DNA from 3 places in the Virgibacillus xinjiangensis genome. Region 2 is predicted to be linked to each of the others. Evidence: riboswitches for the same ligand, from Rfam matches in the RefSeq annotation. Region 2 holds a riboswitch; each other region holds the start of a gene.
What was found. Region 2 has a riboswitch for S-adenosylmethionine ahead of ACFOGI_RS12890 (5-methyltetrahydropteroyltriglutamate--homocysteine S-methyltransferase). Riboswitches for the same ligand answer to the same signal wherever they lie in the genome.
Positions count from the first base shown of each region.

Region 1: it holds a riboswitch for S-adenosylmethionine, as region 2 does, so the genes downstream of both, ACFOGI_RS11275 (MFS transporter) here and ACFOGI_RS12890 (5-methyltetrahydropteroyltriglutamate--homocysteine S-methyltransferase) in region 2, are expected to answer to the same signal.
Region 3: it holds a riboswitch for S-adenosylmethionine, as region 2 does, so the genes downstream of both, ACFOGI_RS16210 (methionine ABC transporter ATP-binding protein) here and ACFOGI_RS12890 (5-methyltetrahydropteroyltriglutamate--homocysteine S-methyltransferase) in region 2, are expected to answer to the same signal.

Region 1 is NZ_JBHRSA010000043.1:42,976-49,088, forward strand. It holds gene ACFOGI_RS11265 (ABC transporter ATP-binding protein) at 1-1,528, opposite strand, end outside; gene ACFOGI_RS11270 (5-methyltetrahydropteroyltriglutamate--homocysteine S-methyltransferase) at 2,691-3,803, shown strand; SAM riboswitch class I at 3,830-3,937, shown strand; gene ACFOGI_RS11275 (MFS transporter) at 4,100-5,566, shown strand; gene ACFOGI_RS11280 (MarR family winged helix-turn-helix transcriptional regulator) at 5,893-6,113, shown strand, end outside.
Region 2 is NZ_JBHRSA010000046.1:173,765-179,877, forward strand. It holds gene ACFOGI_RS12870 (hypothetical protein) at 37-375, shown strand; gene ACFOGI_RS12875 (pyridoxamine 5'-phosphate oxidase family protein) at 611-1,033, shown strand; gene ACFOGI_RS12880 (D-glycero-alpha-D-manno-heptose-1,7-bisphosphate 7-phosphatase) at 1,099-1,623, shown strand; gene metA (homoserine O-acetyltransferase MetA) at 1,736-2,644, shown strand; SAM riboswitch class I at 2,718-2,821, shown strand; gene ACFOGI_RS12890 (5-methyltetrahydropteroyltriglutamate--homocysteine S-methyltransferase) at 2,903-4,012, shown strand; gene ACFOGI_RS12895 (CidA/LrgA family protein) at 4,263-4,670, shown strand; gene ACFOGI_RS12900 (LrgB family protein) at 4,663-5,352, shown strand; gene ACFOGI_RS12905 (N-acetylmuramoyl-L-alanine amidase) at 5,408-6,113, opposite strand, start outside.
Region 3 is NZ_JBHRSA010000058.1:20,521-26,633, reverse strand. It holds gene ACFOGI_RS16230 (carbon-nitrogen family hydrolase) at 1-346, shown strand, start outside; gene ACFOGI_RS16225 (pyridoxal phosphate-dependent aminotransferase) at 421-1,593, shown strand; gene ACFOGI_RS16220 (MetQ/NlpA family ABC transporter substrate-binding protein) at 1,665-2,498, opposite strand; gene ACFOGI_RS16215 (methionine ABC transporter permease) at 2,527-3,186, opposite strand; gene ACFOGI_RS16210 (methionine ABC transporter ATP-binding protein) at 3,170-4,189, opposite strand; SAM riboswitch class I at 4,264-4,372, opposite strand; gene ACFOGI_RS16205 (hypothetical protein) at 4,548-5,570, opposite strand; gene ACFOGI_RS16200 (YjzC family protein) at 5,708-5,920, opposite strand; gene ACFOGI_RS16195 (5'-methylthioadenosine/S-adenosylhomocysteine nucleosidase) at 6,044-6,113, opposite strand, start outside.

The sequences.
Region 1 (6,113 bases), on a different contig from region 2:
TTTGCCCTACTGGGGTGTCATAGCCATTCGTCATATTCTGAATGAACTCATGGGCATCTGCAGCTTCAGCAGCCCTTATAATCTCCTCCTCTGTCGCTCCCGGCTTGCCATAAGCAATGTTCTCTTTTATCGTTCCGTCAAAAATCAGTGATTCCTGAAATAGCACAGCCACATTTTCCCTCAGTGAATCAAGTGTTAATCCTCTTAGCACATTTCCATCCAGAAGAATTCTGCCAGCTGTCGGATCATAGAAACGCATGAGTAATTTGACGATCGTGGATTTTCCCGCCCCGCTTGCTCCTACGAGTGCTACTGACTCACCAGGAGCGATGGATAAGGAAACATTGGATAGTATTTTTTTCGATTGACCTGGATACGAAAAAGAGACATTCTTGAATTCCACATAACCCGAGACTTGTTCCAAATCATAGGGGGCTTCTTTAACCATTGGCTCTTCCTCCATAAATTCTATTACTCTCTCTGCACTTGCTGATGCAGAATAGATGGTGTTCAACAGTTTGCTTAATCTGCGGACAGGACTGTAAAGTTTGCTCAGAAGCATCATAAAGGCGATAAGTGCACCCACTGTAATTTCATTATTGATAAGCAGCCAGGTCCCAGCAATCATCACGACAAGCGTTCCTGCCATTTCGATTAAACTTATTACTGGCGTAAATGCCGCTTTCAATCGTACTTTCAGCATTTTAGCCTGGAAGCTGCGATGATTTTGCAGTTCAAATCGATCTTGTTCTGTAATTTGCTGATTATACGCCTGCATTAACGCTATATTGGAGAAGCTCTCCTCAGATATTGCGTTAATTGCTCCCTCTCTGCGAGTACGCTCCCGGGAAGCCATCTTGATTCGGCGTGAGAAAAATCGGGTGACCACGTAAAACAGCGGGACAACGATTAACGAAACCAAAGCCAATTTCCACTGCATGAAAAAGAGCATGCCAATAAACACAACGAGCTGGAATATATAGGAAACAGCTGAGGTTGCACCAGTGATGATCAGGCGTTCGATAGAAGAAATGTCACTGGATATTCTTGCTATAATATCTCCCAATTTACGCCCTTCAAAAAAAGATAGCGACAGTCCCTGTAAATGTTTAAAAAGGCTTTTTCTCAAGTTGAGAACAAACTTTTCTCCTACCCAATTGGAAAGGTAGGTTCCGCTGAAGAAAAGTGTCCCACGAAGAAGTGTGAGTCCCAGATACGTAAGGATGAGCCAATAAAGAGGGCTGAGATCCCCAGCTATTAACACACGATCGATGAAAACCTGCATCAGCCATACTGTGGCTGATTGAACCATTGGTTGGAGTGCAATTAACAGCAAACTTAAAATGATCCAAAGTCTGTAGGAACGGACATACGGCCAAAACCTGCGGAAGATGTCCCTCACCGGTACTGGTGGAGACTCGGTAATAAGGTTATCGCCGGTATCCTCAATCCCCCATAATTTCTTGAATTGTTGAAAAGAGAGCCGTTGGTTTGCCTTCTCTTTTACTCGGTGTTTTCCGTTTTCCATTCATCTCACTCCTGAATGAAGACGCGGTTCCTTTTTGAAAAGGAACCGCTCATCAAGTGTTCTTACCCACTTTAATTTTATGAATCACTGTTGCTATAGCTGTAGCTGTTGCTTTCGCTTTCCTGGCTGTAGCTGACGCTGGAGGCTTCCGTGGAAGCAGCAGGCGTTGCGACATCGAAATAGGTCATGTTCATGCCTCCTTTTCATGGTAAATGTAAATTCGTTGTACTTCTTAAGAGTCACTGTTGCTGTAGCTGTTGCTCTCGCTTTCCTGGCTGTAGCTGACGCTGGAAGCTTCCGTGGAAGCGGCAGGCGTCGCGACATCGAAATAGGTCATGTTGTTTTCCCTCCTTTCAACTTAGTTACATTATTCCATGCAAAGATTAACTAGCCATTAGCAGAACCTTGGAAACTTATTAGAATAACATTAATAATCAATTAGTTTTATGTCAGGTATATGTCAACATTGTAAAGTGAAAGTAAATCAAGCAAACTACTGGATCTGCCAAGCCCATCATTCACACGAAAACAATGAATCTACACCAAGCGTAGACTCCAGTGGGAACAGCACGAGTCTGAAGGCCCCGGAAGAAGTGCCATTCTTTTGAGGAGACTGAAACCATGCCCACGGAAAGCGAAGTATTTTGTCGCAGCGGTGGCAGTCCTTCTCATTTCTATAGTAGGTTAGCCAGAGAGGATTTGAAATCGCCCTGCCGTTGCTTCTCCTAAAACAGAAAACTACACCAAGCGTAGACAAAATGCGTAGACTCCAGTGGGAACAGCACGAGTCTGAAGGCCCCGGAAGAAGTGCCATTCTTCTGAGGAGACTGAAGCCGTGCCCACGGAAAGCGAAGTATTTTGTCGTAGCGGTGGCAATCCTTCTCATTTTTTTGATTAGCAAAAGGTGCAGAGATATAGCCTGAAGTTATAACGAGACATAGTCTATAAGTGTTACACTATATCGTTTTAACAATGATATACTTACCATACATTCAAAAGAAAAGAGAAAGTTTATATAATTACACCTATTCCAGTTATTAAGCAAAGTATCTTCCCTGTAGGGGGAGTGCCTATAGCTTTTCCGGAAAATTTTCAAGCCAAACCCCAGTAAAATAACCGGAACACATATATATTCCGCAGAACAAACTCAGGAGGGATTCAAATGACAAAATCAGTACATACCCAAGTCAGAGCTCCATTCCGCGCAGATCATGTAGGAAGCTTCCTGCGTCCGGAGCGATTGAAACAAGCCCGTAGCCAAAAAGAAAATGGAGAGATTACAGCAGAGCAGCTTCGTCAAATAGAAGATGAGGAAATTGTGAAGCTGGTAGAAAAGCAGAAAGAAGCAGGCCTGCAAGCAGTGACCGACGGGGAATTGAGGCGCAGCTGGTGGCACTTTGATTTTCTGGAAGGCTTCGATGGCGTGGAAGGTTACACGCCGGAGAAGGGATTGCAATTCACCGGTGTAGAGACAAGAAAGCGCGGTCTGAAAGTGACAGACAAGGTCCGGTTCAACGGCCATTATATGATCGAACACTTCAAGTTCCTGAAAAGCCTAGCTGGCGATGCAGTGGCTAAATTCGCCATTCCAAGTCCAAACATGCTGTATTTCAGGGGGGAATTTGAGGAAGGGACATACCAGAATGACGAAGAGCTGGTCGACGATCTGGCTGCCGCATATCAAGGCGTGATCCAGGCACTTTATGATGAGGGTTGCCGGTATCTGCAAATCGACGATACTTCCTGGGCCATCTTCTTTTCGGAAGAACGCCGTAAATCGATGATAGAGAATGGGAAGGATCCGGAAAAAATTGCTGCCTTATGCGCTCGGGCTGTCAATGAATCCATTGCCAACAGGCCGGATGATTTGCTGGTGACTATGCATATCTGCCGGGGTAATTACAAATCAACCTATATGACCAGCGGCAGCTATGAAGCATTATCAGACATCATCTTCGGTGGCTTGGATGTTGATGGACTGTTCCTGGAATTTGATGACGAACGCTCTGGAAGCTTTGAGCCGCTGCGCAAGATCAACCGCAATGATCTATACGTGGTATTGGGATTGATTACCTCGAAGTTCGGTGAATTAGAGGATCCAGAGGAAGTCAAAGCTCGGATAGACGAAGCAAGCAAGTATGTTCCTTTGGAGCAGCTTTGCCTGAGTCCACAATGCGGATTCGCTTCCACCGAGGACGGAAATAAACTGACCGAAGAACAGCAATGGCAGAAAGTACGCCATGTAGTGGACATTGCAGAAGATGTTTGGAAGTAATCTTGGAAGAGACCACAAGTGAACATCTCTTATAAAGAGTGGTGGAGGGACTGGCCCGATGAAACCCGGCAACCTTTCAATAATGTTGAAAAGGTGCTACATCCTGCAGAGCTTCCGGCTTTGCGAGATAAGAGAGGCAGAGTCTTTACGTAAAAGCCCCTCTCTCTAAGCAGAGGGGCTTTCGTATATCATCAGAATTTCATCTTTAACGACAGACAGTATAAGTTCAACTAAAACGATGCCGGCGCCTTTACAAGGGCTTGGCTATCACCAGTAACGAAAGGAATGTGTTGAAAATGGCAAAAGTGAAAGAAGGTTGGCAAAGGTATCACACGATTTGGGGGTTGCTGTTGTTGGGGTGGGTCATTTCCTATATCGACCGGACGGCAGCTGGCCCCATCATCACCTATATGATTGAAAATGAAGTATCATTTTTCGCTAATGTAGATAATCCACATGGGATTGGCGGATTGATCGGAAGCTTGTTTTTCGCAGGATTCATGCTGATGCAGTTCCCTGGCGGGTATTTTGGCGACAAATTCGGTTATCGCGCCGTCATTGTCTGCAGTATTTTTTGGGCCGGTGTTGCCACATTGCTCACTGGTTTGGTTGGCGGTTTGATTGCATTCATCGTGTTCCGTGTCCTGTTAGGGCTTGGAGAAGGTGTGTTTTACTCGAATGACCGCTCCTATATCGCCTATCACACACCGGCTAATAAAGTCGGAACCGGGATGGGGGTCGTACTGACCGGTGTGTCCATCGGCCTGACTGCAGGGCTGTTGGGAATTCCATACTTGTTGACAGTTGCGGAGCCATTCATGGGCATCGATGCATGGCGTTTTCCTTTCTATGTAACCGGAGCGCTGACCTTGGTCGTCGGATTGGTTTTATATTTCTTTTTGAAACCGAAGGCCAGTACTGTTCAGCCAACCGAAAAGTCCTCACCGGGCATCAAAGCGAACTTTGGAAAGACATTCGGTTATATGACGGGGTATTCGGCGGTGTTCCTGCTCCTCGTGATGGGGATCTACTTCGCTTCTGTCCAACTGAACCTGACAGAAGTATCCATCGCATTCATCCTGGTGGCACTATGTCCATTGCTGATTTTGTACTTGTACATGACCAAGAAATCCGAAATCAAGCCATTGTTGGCCAATAAGAATCTCTTTTTCCTGTACTTATTCTTCATTCCGGTGATGTGGCATCTATGGTTCTATGGTTTCTGGTCCGTATCGATTGTGCAGGATTTTGGAGGAGGCGCCTTGATGGCAGCGGCATTGGTAGCTTCCTTCAACGGGATTGCCGGGATTATCGGATTCCCGCTGGGGGGCAAAATTTCCGACTTAGTGGCGGATCGCCCGAATGGACGGCGTAATGTGCTTGTCGTTCTGACGGCTGTATTGACGGTGCTTATCTTTGTTTTTGCTGGCTATGTCATGATGGGCTATAGTCATCCAGTGGTCATGTCGGTCATTCTATTTGTATCCGGCCTATTCTTTTTCGCCTTGCAGCCTGTTGCCCATGCACTGGCATCCGACCTCACCCCGCCGGAGAACAAGGGGTCCATGTTCGGTATGCTTAACCTGATTGCAGAAATCGGTGCGGTGCTGGCGCCGGTGGTCTCCGGTGCGATTCGCGACCAATCCGGCAACTGGGGCTCTGCACTCTTGCTGGATGGCGCTTTGATGGCTGCCGGCCTGGTTCTTGTAATTGCCATATCCGGAAAAGCTGTCGCGAGCTCGGCCGTTGGCAAGAGTGCTTAGGTCGCAGGAAATAGACGTAGCTACTTTCCATGAAAGACAGGAGGATGGGTCATAACGAGGTGGTATGAAGCGAAAGAACGTAACAATGCAGTGAACCAGCGGAGGAAATATGCGCAGATTCCAACGGGAGGAAAGGCCTAGGTGAGACCCCGAAGTGCGATAGCATTCGGAGGCTCACCAGCCGCCCGTGGAAAGCGAAGTAAGTATATTTCCGAAGCGGGTGTATACCACTCCCTTTTGATTTAAATACATATCGGGTTGACAAAGGATAATGGGCTCCGATATAATTACTTCGAATTCGAGATAATTATAAAGGAATGGTATTCATGACTGATCACGATCAGCGTAACAATGACGAGGAGTTGTCCCTGAAGTTATTTGTGGTGTTGTCCCGTGCCTTGCAATCCATCAAAAAGCGGGTGGAAGAAGATATCAAATGTCTGGGCCTCAATCCAACAGAGTTTGCGGTTCTTGAACTGATTTATAATAAAGGTGACCAACCCATACAGAAAATCGGTGATAAGGTCCTCATCGCAAGCAGCAGTAT
Region 2 (6,113 bases):
TATCATGGAGACAATCTATCAGTGGAGGTTGTTGTTATGCAGGCAGTTGATATATGGGAGAAGATCAATGAGCGGGATTTCGAATTTGAGATCCACACGGTTCCAAAAAACCATCAGTCGCCCCTCTGGTTTGCCGTGCGTCCGACAGAGGATTGTCTGCTGGTAAAGCCGGCGACCTTCCGGAAGCCAAGTGTGAGTATATCTAAGGAAAGAAAGATCAATTACAAGGAATTTGAACGTGTTTTTGCCTTCTATCACCGCTGGCAAAGCGGGGAACCCGGGGTGAGGAAAGAGGCGTCCTATGTCTCTAAGAACACCGCCTATATATTTGCATTGATTGCCAGGTTTGAAAAACTGTTGGCAGAAAAAGTATAAAAGCAATTGCATCCTGGTGCGATTGCTCTTTTTTTATAGGAACAGGAAAGTGAAAGCAAGCAAAGCCTTAGGCACGGCCAGTACAGGATTCAGCATGTTTTTTCTCACCCACGCAAGATTGGTGCCGAAATCATCTGTAGGCTTTGATTTCAAAAAGGCCAATTCAAAGTTGCGTTTATTTTTCTCTGGAGTAAGGAAGACTACTACAAAAGGGATATTAAAAGGAGTGTTCCGCATGGATCAGAAAGATATTCAATCAACTGTGGAAAAGATTCTTCAGGAGAGTTCGGTAGGGACCATGGCTACCATCAAAGAGGATAAACCACATTCCCGTTATATGACTTTTTATCATGAGGGCATGAAACTCTATACACCGACAAGCAAGGATACGGACAAAATCGATGAATTGGAAGCCAATCCTTACACGCATATTCTGATTGGGTATGAAGGGGAAGGATTCGGAGATGACTATGTAGAGTATCAAGGCAAAGTGAGCCTCAATGATTCCGAGGAAATGCGGAGTCGATTGTGGACACACGATATGGAGATGTATCTGGAAGGACCGCATGACCCGAACTTCATCGTTCTTGAAATTGAGCCAGTTGCTGTTCGTCTAATGAATAAAACAGGACAGCCTCCACAAGAATTGGAGTTGTAGGAGATGAGGAAGCATACCCACATAATAGTTGGGTATGCTTTTTTAGAGTGAAAGGAGGATGAAATATGGATAAAGCAATATTTCTGGACCGGGATGGCGTCATTAATGAAGTACTGACAGACCGGGTGACATTTGTGAACACCCCGGAAGATTTTCACCTGCTGCCTGGAACAGGTGAGGCAGTCCAACTTCTGAATGCTGCCGGCTACAAGGTATTTGTGGTGACGAATCAGGGAGGGGTCGGTCTCGGCTTCATGGCAGAAGAAGCATTGAGAGAGGTACATATGAAAATGCAGGAAGTTCTGCGGAAAGAAAACGCATTAATTGATGATATTGCTTACTGTCCTCATAAGCCCTATGCCAATTGTGCGTGCCGTAAGCCGAAGCCTCAGATGATACTGGATTTAGCGGAGAAGCACCAGGTAAACCTGAAAGAAAGTTATATGGTAGGTGACCGTGAACCAGATATTCTTGCAGGAAGGGATGCAGGAGTAAGAACGATCCTGGTTGGTAATGGAGATTCTGGAGGAGTTGTTGCAGATTTTGTTTTTCCTGATTTACTAGCTGCTGCGAAGTGGATTGCCAGTTAAGGGGGGCTGTTAAACCAAGTCCGCTCCAATCTTAGCTGAAAGGTGTTGCGGGAATTTTGCATTATCTTTATAATAGTAAGCATTATCTGAGCAATCACAGGGGGAGATGCTGTTGCCAATAAATATACCGAAAGAACTGCCTGCTACGGAAGAGCTGAGACATGAAAAGATATTTGTCATGGATGAAGATCGTGCAAGGTCTCAAGATATCCGTCCACTGAATATACTGATCGTCAATCTCATGCCGGAAAAGGAACGTACGGAACTGCAGCTGCTTCGCCTATTGGGAAATACGCCGTTGCAAGTAAATATATCTTTTCTGCGGATGAAGACACATGAAGCGAAAACTACCAGCAAATCCCATTTGGATACGTTCTATGAAACATTCAGTGAAGTTAAAGACCGCCGCTTTGATGGAATGATCATCACTGGTGCTCCAATCGAACACCTTGCATTTGAAGAGGTGGACTATTGGGAAGAATTGACGGAAATCATGGAGTGGAGCAAGAACAATGTAACCTCTGTCTTGAATATCTGTTGGGGGGCACAGGCCTGCTTGTATTATCACTATGGTATCGGCAAATTCCCGTTGCCGAAGAAGCTCTCGGGGATTTATCAGCATCAGGTTGCTGACCAGACCATCAATTTGGTTCGAGGGTTTGAAGATGTATTCAATGCTCCACACTCTCGTTATACTGCGGTTTCTATGGAAGAGATTGAGGAAGATCCTCGTCTACTGCTTCTATCTTCATCGGAAGAGGCGGGTGCATTCATCATCTTATCCAAAGATGAAAAGCATATTATGGTGACTGGGCACTTGGAATATGATGCAGACACGCTGGCGGAAGAATACGCCCGTGATCTTGATAAAGGACTGGATATTGATGTCCCAGAAAATTACTTTCCAAATAATGATGTGAACCAAGATCCGTTGAATACTTGGAGATCCCATACACATCTGCTGTTTTCCAATTGGTTGAATTACTATGTCTATCAGCAGACTCCATACCAATGGAATTAGTGCTCCACTTTGCTTTTCAAGGGAAAAATGCTATTATAGTAGATATGAAATTACAGATAATTGAGTGAATTGTTTCTTATCCGGAGAGGCCGAGGGACTGGACCGATGAAGCCTCAGCAACCTGTCTTTCGACAAGGTGCTACGTCCAGCAAGCTGTATAAGCTTGAAAGATAAGAGGGATAAACTGTTTCTACAGGGTCTCTTCTTATGGAGAGGCCCTGTTTCATTACATACAACTCAGAAGGAGAGGAATACATAATGGCAGTAAAATTAGAGAAAAAAGCACCATTCAAAGGGGACCATGTGGGAAGCTTGTTGCGTCCGCAGAGGTTGAAACAGGCAAGATTGCAAAGAGCAAATGGAGAAATCACTGCAGAACAGCTGCGGAAAGTGGAAGACGAAGAAATCATCAAGCTGGTGGAAAAGCAAAAGGAAGCAGGATTGCAGTCCATCACCGATGGAGAGTTCCGCCGTTCTTGGTGGCATTTTGATTTCCTGGAAAATCTTGTGGGTGTGAAAGGCTATGATTCAGGGAAAGGAATCACCTTTGACGGAATCCAAACCAAATCCCGTTCCATCAAAGTAATCGACCGAGTGGATTTTGATGAAAGCCACCCATTCCTGGACCACTATAAATTTCTACATAACCAGGTAGGAGATCAACATGTACCAAAGATGACCATTCCGAGCCCGAATATGCTCCTGCTTCGAGGAGAGATAGATGAGGATGCCTATGGAGTAGAAGCCATTCTTCCAGACTTGACGAATGCATACAGGAAAGCTATCCAAGCATTTTATGAGGCTGGGTGCCGCTACCTGCAACTGGATGACACTTCTTGGGCTACTTTCTTATCGGAGAAAGGTCTTCAATCCCTTCGCGACAAGGGGTATGATCCAGAGAAGCTGCGGGATCTCTTCACACGCGCCATCAATGAATCACTCGAGGGGCGTCCGGATGATATGCTGATCACCATGCACATTTGCCGCGGAAACTACCGCTCCCATTATTTCAGTGAAGGTTCATATGCGGCTGTTTCCGAAATCATTTTCAGCCAGCTTCAGGTGGATGGGCTCTTCCTGGAATTTGATGATGAGCGTTCTGGTGGATTCGAGCCTCTGAAGCATGTGAAAAGAGATGACCTCCACGTGGTTCTCGGCCTGATTACTACCAAGGTCGGGGAGATGGAAGAGAAAGAAGAAGTCAAGTCGCGGATTTCCAGAGCTGCCGAGTACCTGCCATATGAACAGCTTGCTCTAAGTCCACAATGCGGCTTCGCCTCCACAGAAGAGGGGAATGATATTTCAGAAGAGGACCAGTGGGCCAAGATCCGCCATGTCCTGGAAGTCTCCGGAGAAGTTTGGAAATAAGAAGATAGGTTAGAAGATAGACCGCATAGGAGCCTGGTTGCCCTTTGCAGTCTTCTGGTACCTAGGATTTACACTAATACGAGTTCCCGCCAGTTGGTGGGCATGCCTCCAACTCAGCTGAGTGAAAAAGATTGGCCAACTAACAGGAAAAACCGGACAGCAATTGACTGCTGTCCGGTTTTGTTTTTTCTTGGTATCTATCATTTTTGCTATACTAGACTGTATGAAATGGAAATTGGAGTGAGCGCTCTTGCAAAAGTTCGTGAAAGTTATGCTGCATGTCTCGGTGCTATTCGGAATGTACTGGATAGGTACCCGTATTCAACAAGCATTTGATTTGTTTATACCTGGGAGCGTCATTGGCTTGGTACTGCTGTTTTCTTTGTTGATGGCCGGGATTGTCAAACCCCATTGGGTAGATGAGGGAGCACAGTTCGTGGTCAGGCATCTTGCATTGTTTTTCATCCCTGCTACAGTAGGTATCATGAATTATTTTGGTTTATTTGAGGGGGCTGGCTTTATGCTGGTACTCATTGCACTGGGCAGTACCCTGGTAGTGATGGTCGTATCCGGCCATGTCAGTCAATGGCTGGCCCGCAGGAAGTATCGAGAAAACAGTGAGGTTAGCTACACGAAGGAGGAAGGCAGCCATGGGTAATATCTTCATAGGTCTCATCGCCTTCCTAGCAACCGTTACCGTCTATTATCTTTCCCTCCGGATCTATTGGAGATGGACCTATACTTTTCTGGCTCCGGTGATCCCTTCTACCGTATTCATTGTGGTCTTTTTATTAGTATTCCAAATTCCTTATGAGACCTATATGATTGGCGGGGGCTGGATTAACTGGCTGCTTGGACCAGCGGTGGTGGCGTTGGCATACCCTCTGTATGAACAGCGTGAAACACTGAAGCGGCTTACAGTACCGATCCTGACTGGGACATTGACCGGAGCGGTTGCAGGTGTTGCAACCGGGCTCTTGCTGGCAAAGTGGGCTGGCGTGGACGAAACTATTATCTACTCCCTCATTCCTAAAAACTCCACCACCCCTGTAGCTATGGAAGTTGCTGCTTCTGCCGGTGGGATCAGGTCATTGGCCGCGGTGTTTGTCATGATTGCCGGGATCGGCGGCGCTATGCTTCATCGGTTGGTCCTGAAATATTCTGGTATTACGGATGAAGCGGGGAAAGGAGTCGGTGTCGGAAGTGCTAGTCACGCAATTGGTACAGCCATTGTAATGGAACGAAGCAAAATGGAAGGTTCAGTGAGCACTATTGCAATGGTGGTCAGTGCTGTTGCCGTCTCAGTCATCACCCCATGGTTTATCATGTGGTTGATGTAGCTGAGGATTGGCATGAGGATTCTTATATCAGCTGGAGAACTGATGGATCTGCTGCTTAAACCTGGATAATATAAGCATCTTTAATACCACATTCTTTAATTCCTTGGAGATGCATTTCAGCAGCAAGTCTTTTGGGAAATGCTGGTGTCTGGACACGATACCAGTTCCTCCCCTGGATATGCACTTTGCTGACGGATACATTGATGCTTGCTTTATGAAGTGTTGCAGACAGCAGCTGAGCATACTCTTTGTTATGGAATGATCCAGCGATAATCAAGTACTTATCCTTGCTGGTTGAGCCTTTTTTGTTTAAGGAGAAGGCCTTCTCTAACCCTAGAACATGCCCTTCAGCCACCTGTCTATACCACTCATTGGTCCTCATTTTGGCGGCGTCTCCCGGATGATCGATAAACCCGTTTTCTGTAAGTAATGCAGGCATGTTTGTTTCCCTTAACACATGGAAATCAGCCGATTTGCTGCCTCGGTCCCTTAGACCTGCTGCCTTGGAAATCTCCTTATGCATCACTTGTTGAATACCTGCCGTTCTTGACCAGGGAGCCAATTGATGATAAATAAAATCCTCATATCCGTTCCCCATACCCCCTGAAGCGTTACAATGAATCGAAAGGAAGAGGTCTGCCTTCCAACTGTTCGCTTCCTTCGTACGAGCGGCAAGACTTCTGCCCTCATATTGCGAACGGCTCATTTTTACTTTTACATCCCCATAGTTGTTTTGCAATAAGGATGTGATATGCGTGGTG
Region 3 (6,113 bases), on a different contig from region 2:
CCTCCGCTTCCCGGAGCTTGCACGTCAGCTGGCATTATTGGATGCACAGGTGCTGCACATTGTAGCGGAATGGCCATCAGCGAGAACGGATCACTGGAAGTACCTCCAACTGGCACGAGCGATTGAAAATCAATTCTTCGTCGTCTCCTGCAATGTAGTCGGCTCCCACGAAGGAACTGATTTTGCAGGGAACTCGATGGTCACCGATCCGTGGGGCAATGAACTTGCTGTTGGAAGCAACAGCGGAATAGAGACCCTCAGAGCAGAACTGGACCTTTCATCCGTCGAAAAAATCAGGGAGGATGTACCTGTATTCGATAGCCGTGTGCCAGAGATGTATGACTGACGGCAAGTCCCCCCTGAAAGGAATGATGATAGAAAGTGAAAAGAACCATGTACACCGTTTAGGAGAGTGAAATCATGCAGCAATTCGAACAATCAGAGACATTGAAACGGCTGCCGGAGCAGTTTTTTGCCAGCTTGGTTAAAAAAGTACAGCGGCTGAAAGACCAAGGCCATGATGTCATCAACCTCGGGCAGGGAAATCCCGATTTGCCGACACCGGATCATATTGTGGAAGAGCTGAAGCAATCTGCCGGGATTCCGGAATACCATAAATATTCCCCATTCCGCGGGCAGCCCTTCCTGAAAAAAGCGATCGCTGAGTTCTATCAGCGGGAATATGGAGTGGAGCTGGATCCTGAGAGTGAGGTCGCGATCATGGCCGGGGCCAAAACAGGGTTGGTGGAAATCAGCCAATGCCTGTTGAATCCTGGGGATACCGCTCTCCTGCCTGACCCCGGTTATCCGGATTATATGTCAGGAATTGCCCTGGCAGGCGCTGAATCTGCGTTCATGCCATTGACGGCAGAGAACGGCTTTTTACCCGATTACGAGGCATTGAGTAACGAGGATCTCGAGAAAGCCAAACTGATGTTTTTAAATTACCCGAACAACCCGACTTCTGGTACAGCTACAGAAGAGTTTTTCCAGGAAACCATAGAGGTTGCCAACAAGCATAACATCTGTGTGGTCCATGACTTTGCCTATGGTGCCATCGGGTTTGACGGCAAAAAACCCCTCAGCTTCCTTCAATTTGACGGTGCCAAGGATGTCGGTGTCGAGATGTACACCTTGTCGAAAACGTATAATATGGCCGGGTGGCGTGTCGCTTTCGCTGTCGGAAATCCATCGGTCATCGAGAGCATCAATCTCATACAGGACCATTTATATGTAAGTCTGTTCAGTTCCATCCAACAGGCTGCAGAGAAAGCACTGACGGCTGACCAGACAGCAGTCGATCAACTGGTGGAAACCTATGAAAAAAGAAGAGATGTTTTTGTGGACAAACTTCATTCCATCGGCTGGAAGGTGGAAGCACCAAAAGGTACATTCTTCTCTTGGCTGCCCATTCCGGAAGGTTATACCTCCCAGCAATTCGCCGACCTCCTGTTGGAAAAAGCCCATGTGGCGGTCGCTCCAGGTAATGGTTTCGGGGAACAGGGAGAAGGTTATGTTCGAGTCGGCCTCCTCGACAGCGAAGAAAGGCTTGCTGAAGCGGCAGAACGGATTGGCAAACTCGGTCTGTTCTAGTAATCCCATCCATATATCCAATAGAAAGGCTGTGCTCCCCCTCCAAGGGAAACACAGCCTCTTTCATTTCTTTATTCCGTCATCCATTGTGGTTTGCCAAATCCTTTGAATTCCTCATCAATGATTTCTTCAAATTCTGGTGATTCGATGACTTCCTTGATATCCTGAATCCATTCACTGTCAAGATCCTCTGTATTCACTACCACACGATTGCGGTAGTCATCAGGCATATCTTCCAGCGCGAGGGCGTCAAGCAGATCCATACCAGCAGCAAGGGCGAAGTTGCCTGGCACGGTTGCCAAGTCTTCACTATCAGCTGTACGTGGTAATTGGCCTGCTTCAATTTCTTTGAACTGCAGATCCTTCGGGTTCTCGGCGATATCGTCAAGACTTGCCCGCAACTGGTCGACCTCCTCATCGAGAGTGATCAGCCCTTCATCTTCCAGCATGATCAGTGTACGTGCCAAATTCGTAGGGTCATTGGCAATCGTGATGTTGCTTCCATCCTCAATATCCTCGATGGAATCATAAGTGTTGGAATACAGTCCCATCGGTGCAGTCGGCACGATTTTCACTTCAGACAAGTCCATGCCGTTTTCTTCTGCAAACGATTCATAATATAGCTTGTGCTGGAACAGGTTGGCATCAATATCTCCGTTATGCAAGGCATTGTTCGGCTGGATATAGTCACTGAATTCTGTATTCTCGACAGTGTACCCTTTTTCTTCCAGCAATGGTTTCAGCGCTTTATTGACCATATCACTGTACGGTCCGGATGTGGCACCGAAGCGTATGGTGTCCTTTCCACCTTCATCGGCACCTGAAGCACTTTCTTCTCCTCCGCCGCATGCAGCCAATACTAATAATGCGAGTAATGTAAGAATAATTCCCAGTTGTCTTTTCATTTAATTTCCTCCTCAGTGGGTGTATTTTTTAGCGTTTGTTAACTGCCTTGGCAATGAAGTCGCCGGCATATTGGATAACTTGGACAAGCACGATCAGGACAATGACTGTCGTATACATGATCAAATCGTCATAGCGGTAATACCCATAACGGATGGCCAAATCACCTATACCGCCACCGCCGACTGTCCCTGCCATTGCAGAAAAACCGATCAGGCTGATGGTCGTGATGGTCAATCCGCTGATGATTCCTGGTTTTGCCTCTGGTAGGATGACATCCTTAATGATCATCCATGGGGATGCACCGACAGATACAGCTGCTTCTATCACACCTTGGTCAATCTCTCTTGCTGACGTTTCTACAATCCGAGCGAAAAATGGAATGGCTGCCACCGATAGAGGCACTGCTGCTGCCGTCGGCCCGATCGTGGTGCCAAGCAGTGCATCTGTAACAGGCAACAGAAAAACCAACAGTATGATAAACGGGATCGAGCGTACCAGGTTGGTAATGATCCCTGCTGTCACCTTTACGAAGCGGTTCTCCAGGAATACTCCGCGATCCGTGACAAATAAAAGGATTCCTAGCGGCAGTCCGACGAGAATGGCGATTCCAAGGGAGATGCCTACCATATACAAAGTTTCAAAGAATGCTTGATTCAGCTCCGGAAGCAGTTCAATCAACCGATCCATGCTGCACCACCTCCACTTGTTCAATTCGTTCTTCCAAGTAAGCAATCGCTCCGTCAATCTGATCTTTTGCACCAGTTAGTTCCATCATGAACACGCCGAGAGGCATGTCCCGTATGTACTCCACTTTCCCATGAAGGATGTTGCCGCTCACCGGATAGGCCTGCAGCATATCGGAAACCACCGCTTCCTTGGCCAGATCCCCGCGGAATTGCAATTTTACCAAGGTGCCCTTGCACTCTCTCAAAAGCTTTTCCGGCAATGTAAATTGCAGGACGGTCTGAATGAAATCCTTGGTCAATTCTTCTTTGGGGTTCGCGAAGATATCGAAAACCTTTCCTTCTTCCACCACTTTGCCAGCCTGCATCACGGCACAACGGTGGCAGATTTCTTTGACGACTTCCATTTCATGGGTGATGATGACAATCGTGATTCCAAGCTCCTCATTGATCTTTTTCAGCAGCCGGAGAATCGATTTGGTGGTGCTTGGATCCAAGGCGGAAGTCGCTTCGTCACACAACAGCACTTTCGGGTTGTTGGCCAGCGCCCTGGCAATGCTCACCCGCTGTTTCTGTCCCCCGCTGAGTTGGGCTGGATAAGTGTCGGCCTTATCGGCTAGACCAACAAGTTCCAACAGCTCCGCCACCCGCTTCTGTTGTTCTGTCCTGCCAAGGCCTGCAGCCTTCAGGGCGAACGCTACATTCTCCGCCACCGTTTTGGAAGAGACAAGATGGAATCCTTGAAAAATCATGCCGATCGACTGGCGCGCCTGTCTTAGTTCTTTGGCCGGCAGTTTTAGCAGATCGGTACCATCAATCAGCACTTCCCCTGCTGTCGGCCGCTCCAGAATATTGATGCAGCGGAGGAGTGTGCTTTTACCTGCTCCGCTGTACCCGACAATCCCATAAATCTCTCCACGGTCGATACGCAGGTCTACCTGATCCACACCCGTGACCTGCTTGTTCTTCACTTTAAATACTTTCTCCAGATTACGCAGCTCAATCATGCTGTTCCCCCATATCGCCTAAAACAAAAAAACCTCTTTCCATATGTGAAAGAGAGGTTGATTACTGATTCAATACCTTATCTTCCAGAATGGATACTCATTCCGCAGGAGGTAGCACCACTCCGTCATGGAAGGTTGCTGTGACGTCTTCAGGCCTGTTCCCTCAGTCACTCTTGATAAGCTGTATACAATTTTCATAGACTTAATACTATATGGGTTCGACAACAATGTCAACACAATTTTAGAATTTTACAGTTAATGGTGTAATTCCGCAAAATCGCATCTTTCTTGCAGTGGCGTGCGCGTACTAGGAATAAAACGTCATACAGGAGAGCTATAATTTAGGACTCCCTGCCGATCATGGAAGGGCATTGTCTCCTTCGAAGTTCTTCCTTACCTTTGCAGCAGCCTTTTCCGGATTTTTATAAACGATTGGTTCCTGATGAAGGGTGTGGAAAAAGTTCATATCACTGGTGCCAACTCCGCTGTAGGAAAGTCTGGGGATGACCCGGGCATGGGCCGGAGATCCTTCATTGGAAAAGGTCAGCGACATATTGAAACTGGCCAGTCCCTCTTCTTGCAAGGTGAGAAATACTGCCTGCAGGCCGCTAGCAAAGTCCTCCCAATCCTGCTGCTTAAATTCAGTAATGTCTGTCAGCCCTTTAAAAATCGCTTGAAAATCATAATGGCTTTTTGGAGCAAATGAATGCATCCATGCTGTATTTCCTTTTTCCCCGATCCAACGCTCTCCATCCTTTTCTTGATCATACAGCCAGGCAAGATACTCGATGCCATGGTTTTCCTGAAAAGCCCTGGACTTGCGGTCAAATAGACTCTGGTAATTGGTTGCTGCTTCCGACACGACCACATGGAGATGCGGATGCAGAATGCTCCCTCCCGCTTCCGGCAGGTAATTCCAATTGATCGAAGCATACATTACTTCCTCTTCCGACCGGAGTACCTGCTGAATATATTGTTGTGCTGCCTGGAATGCATCCCGCATCATTGGGATTGTAAAGTTCTTCAGGGTGACATAATGTTCTTCGGAGAGTACGACTACCCCATTATGCTTGCTGTAAGGAAAGAGATTTGGAAATACGACCGATTCTCCCTTCCGAATCCTTCCTTCCGGGGATATCTCTTTCGGGAATACCGGCGTGAATGCCTCCAGATTCTCGGGGCAGAACGGGCATTGGTCACCGCCGGTCTCTACCCCTTCCTCGAAATAGTCCGTTTTAGCCGGTTGCATCCCGGGATCAACGACCAACCTGGAAGATTCCCCGGTGAGCGGGTCGAATCGCACCTCTGTCTTCTGCTCTACCCTATCGCCATTCTTATAAAAGCTGAAAACTTCCTCCTGACTGACAAATAACGGATTCATTCAGCATCTCTCCTCCTGTAGGGTTTTCTTCTTTATGTACCTGGTTTGCATGATCGATCGATTAAAAATGGAAGTGATTTATTTATTGGAGACCTTGCTCCATAAAAAAGCCGCTCCATTTACAGAGCAGCCTGACACTAGTTGTTGCTTCTTCCCTGGACACCTGGTTTATGAAGGTCGCGTTTCTTGATCCACACCCGGTCCTGGTTGGTATTCTGAGGAAACTCCTGGCCTGCTTCCATCTCCAACTGGCGCGGGTCTTCCACGTTGCTTCCCGTTTCACCTTTTTCTATATATATGCCATTATTCGGTGCTTTATCTCCTGCTTTGAATCTTGACTGTTCACCCATTTGATTTCCTCCTTCTGGACTTTTCCTTAGTATGGATTACCGGAGGAATAATTATGAATGGAAGGCTAGCGATACAACGAAAAAGAACACCTCCATACGCACGGAAGTGTTCGTTTGTACAATTTATTTTTCACTTGTAATGGTGGAAATGTATTCGCTCACTACCTCATACACATAGTCCTGATTTGCTGTA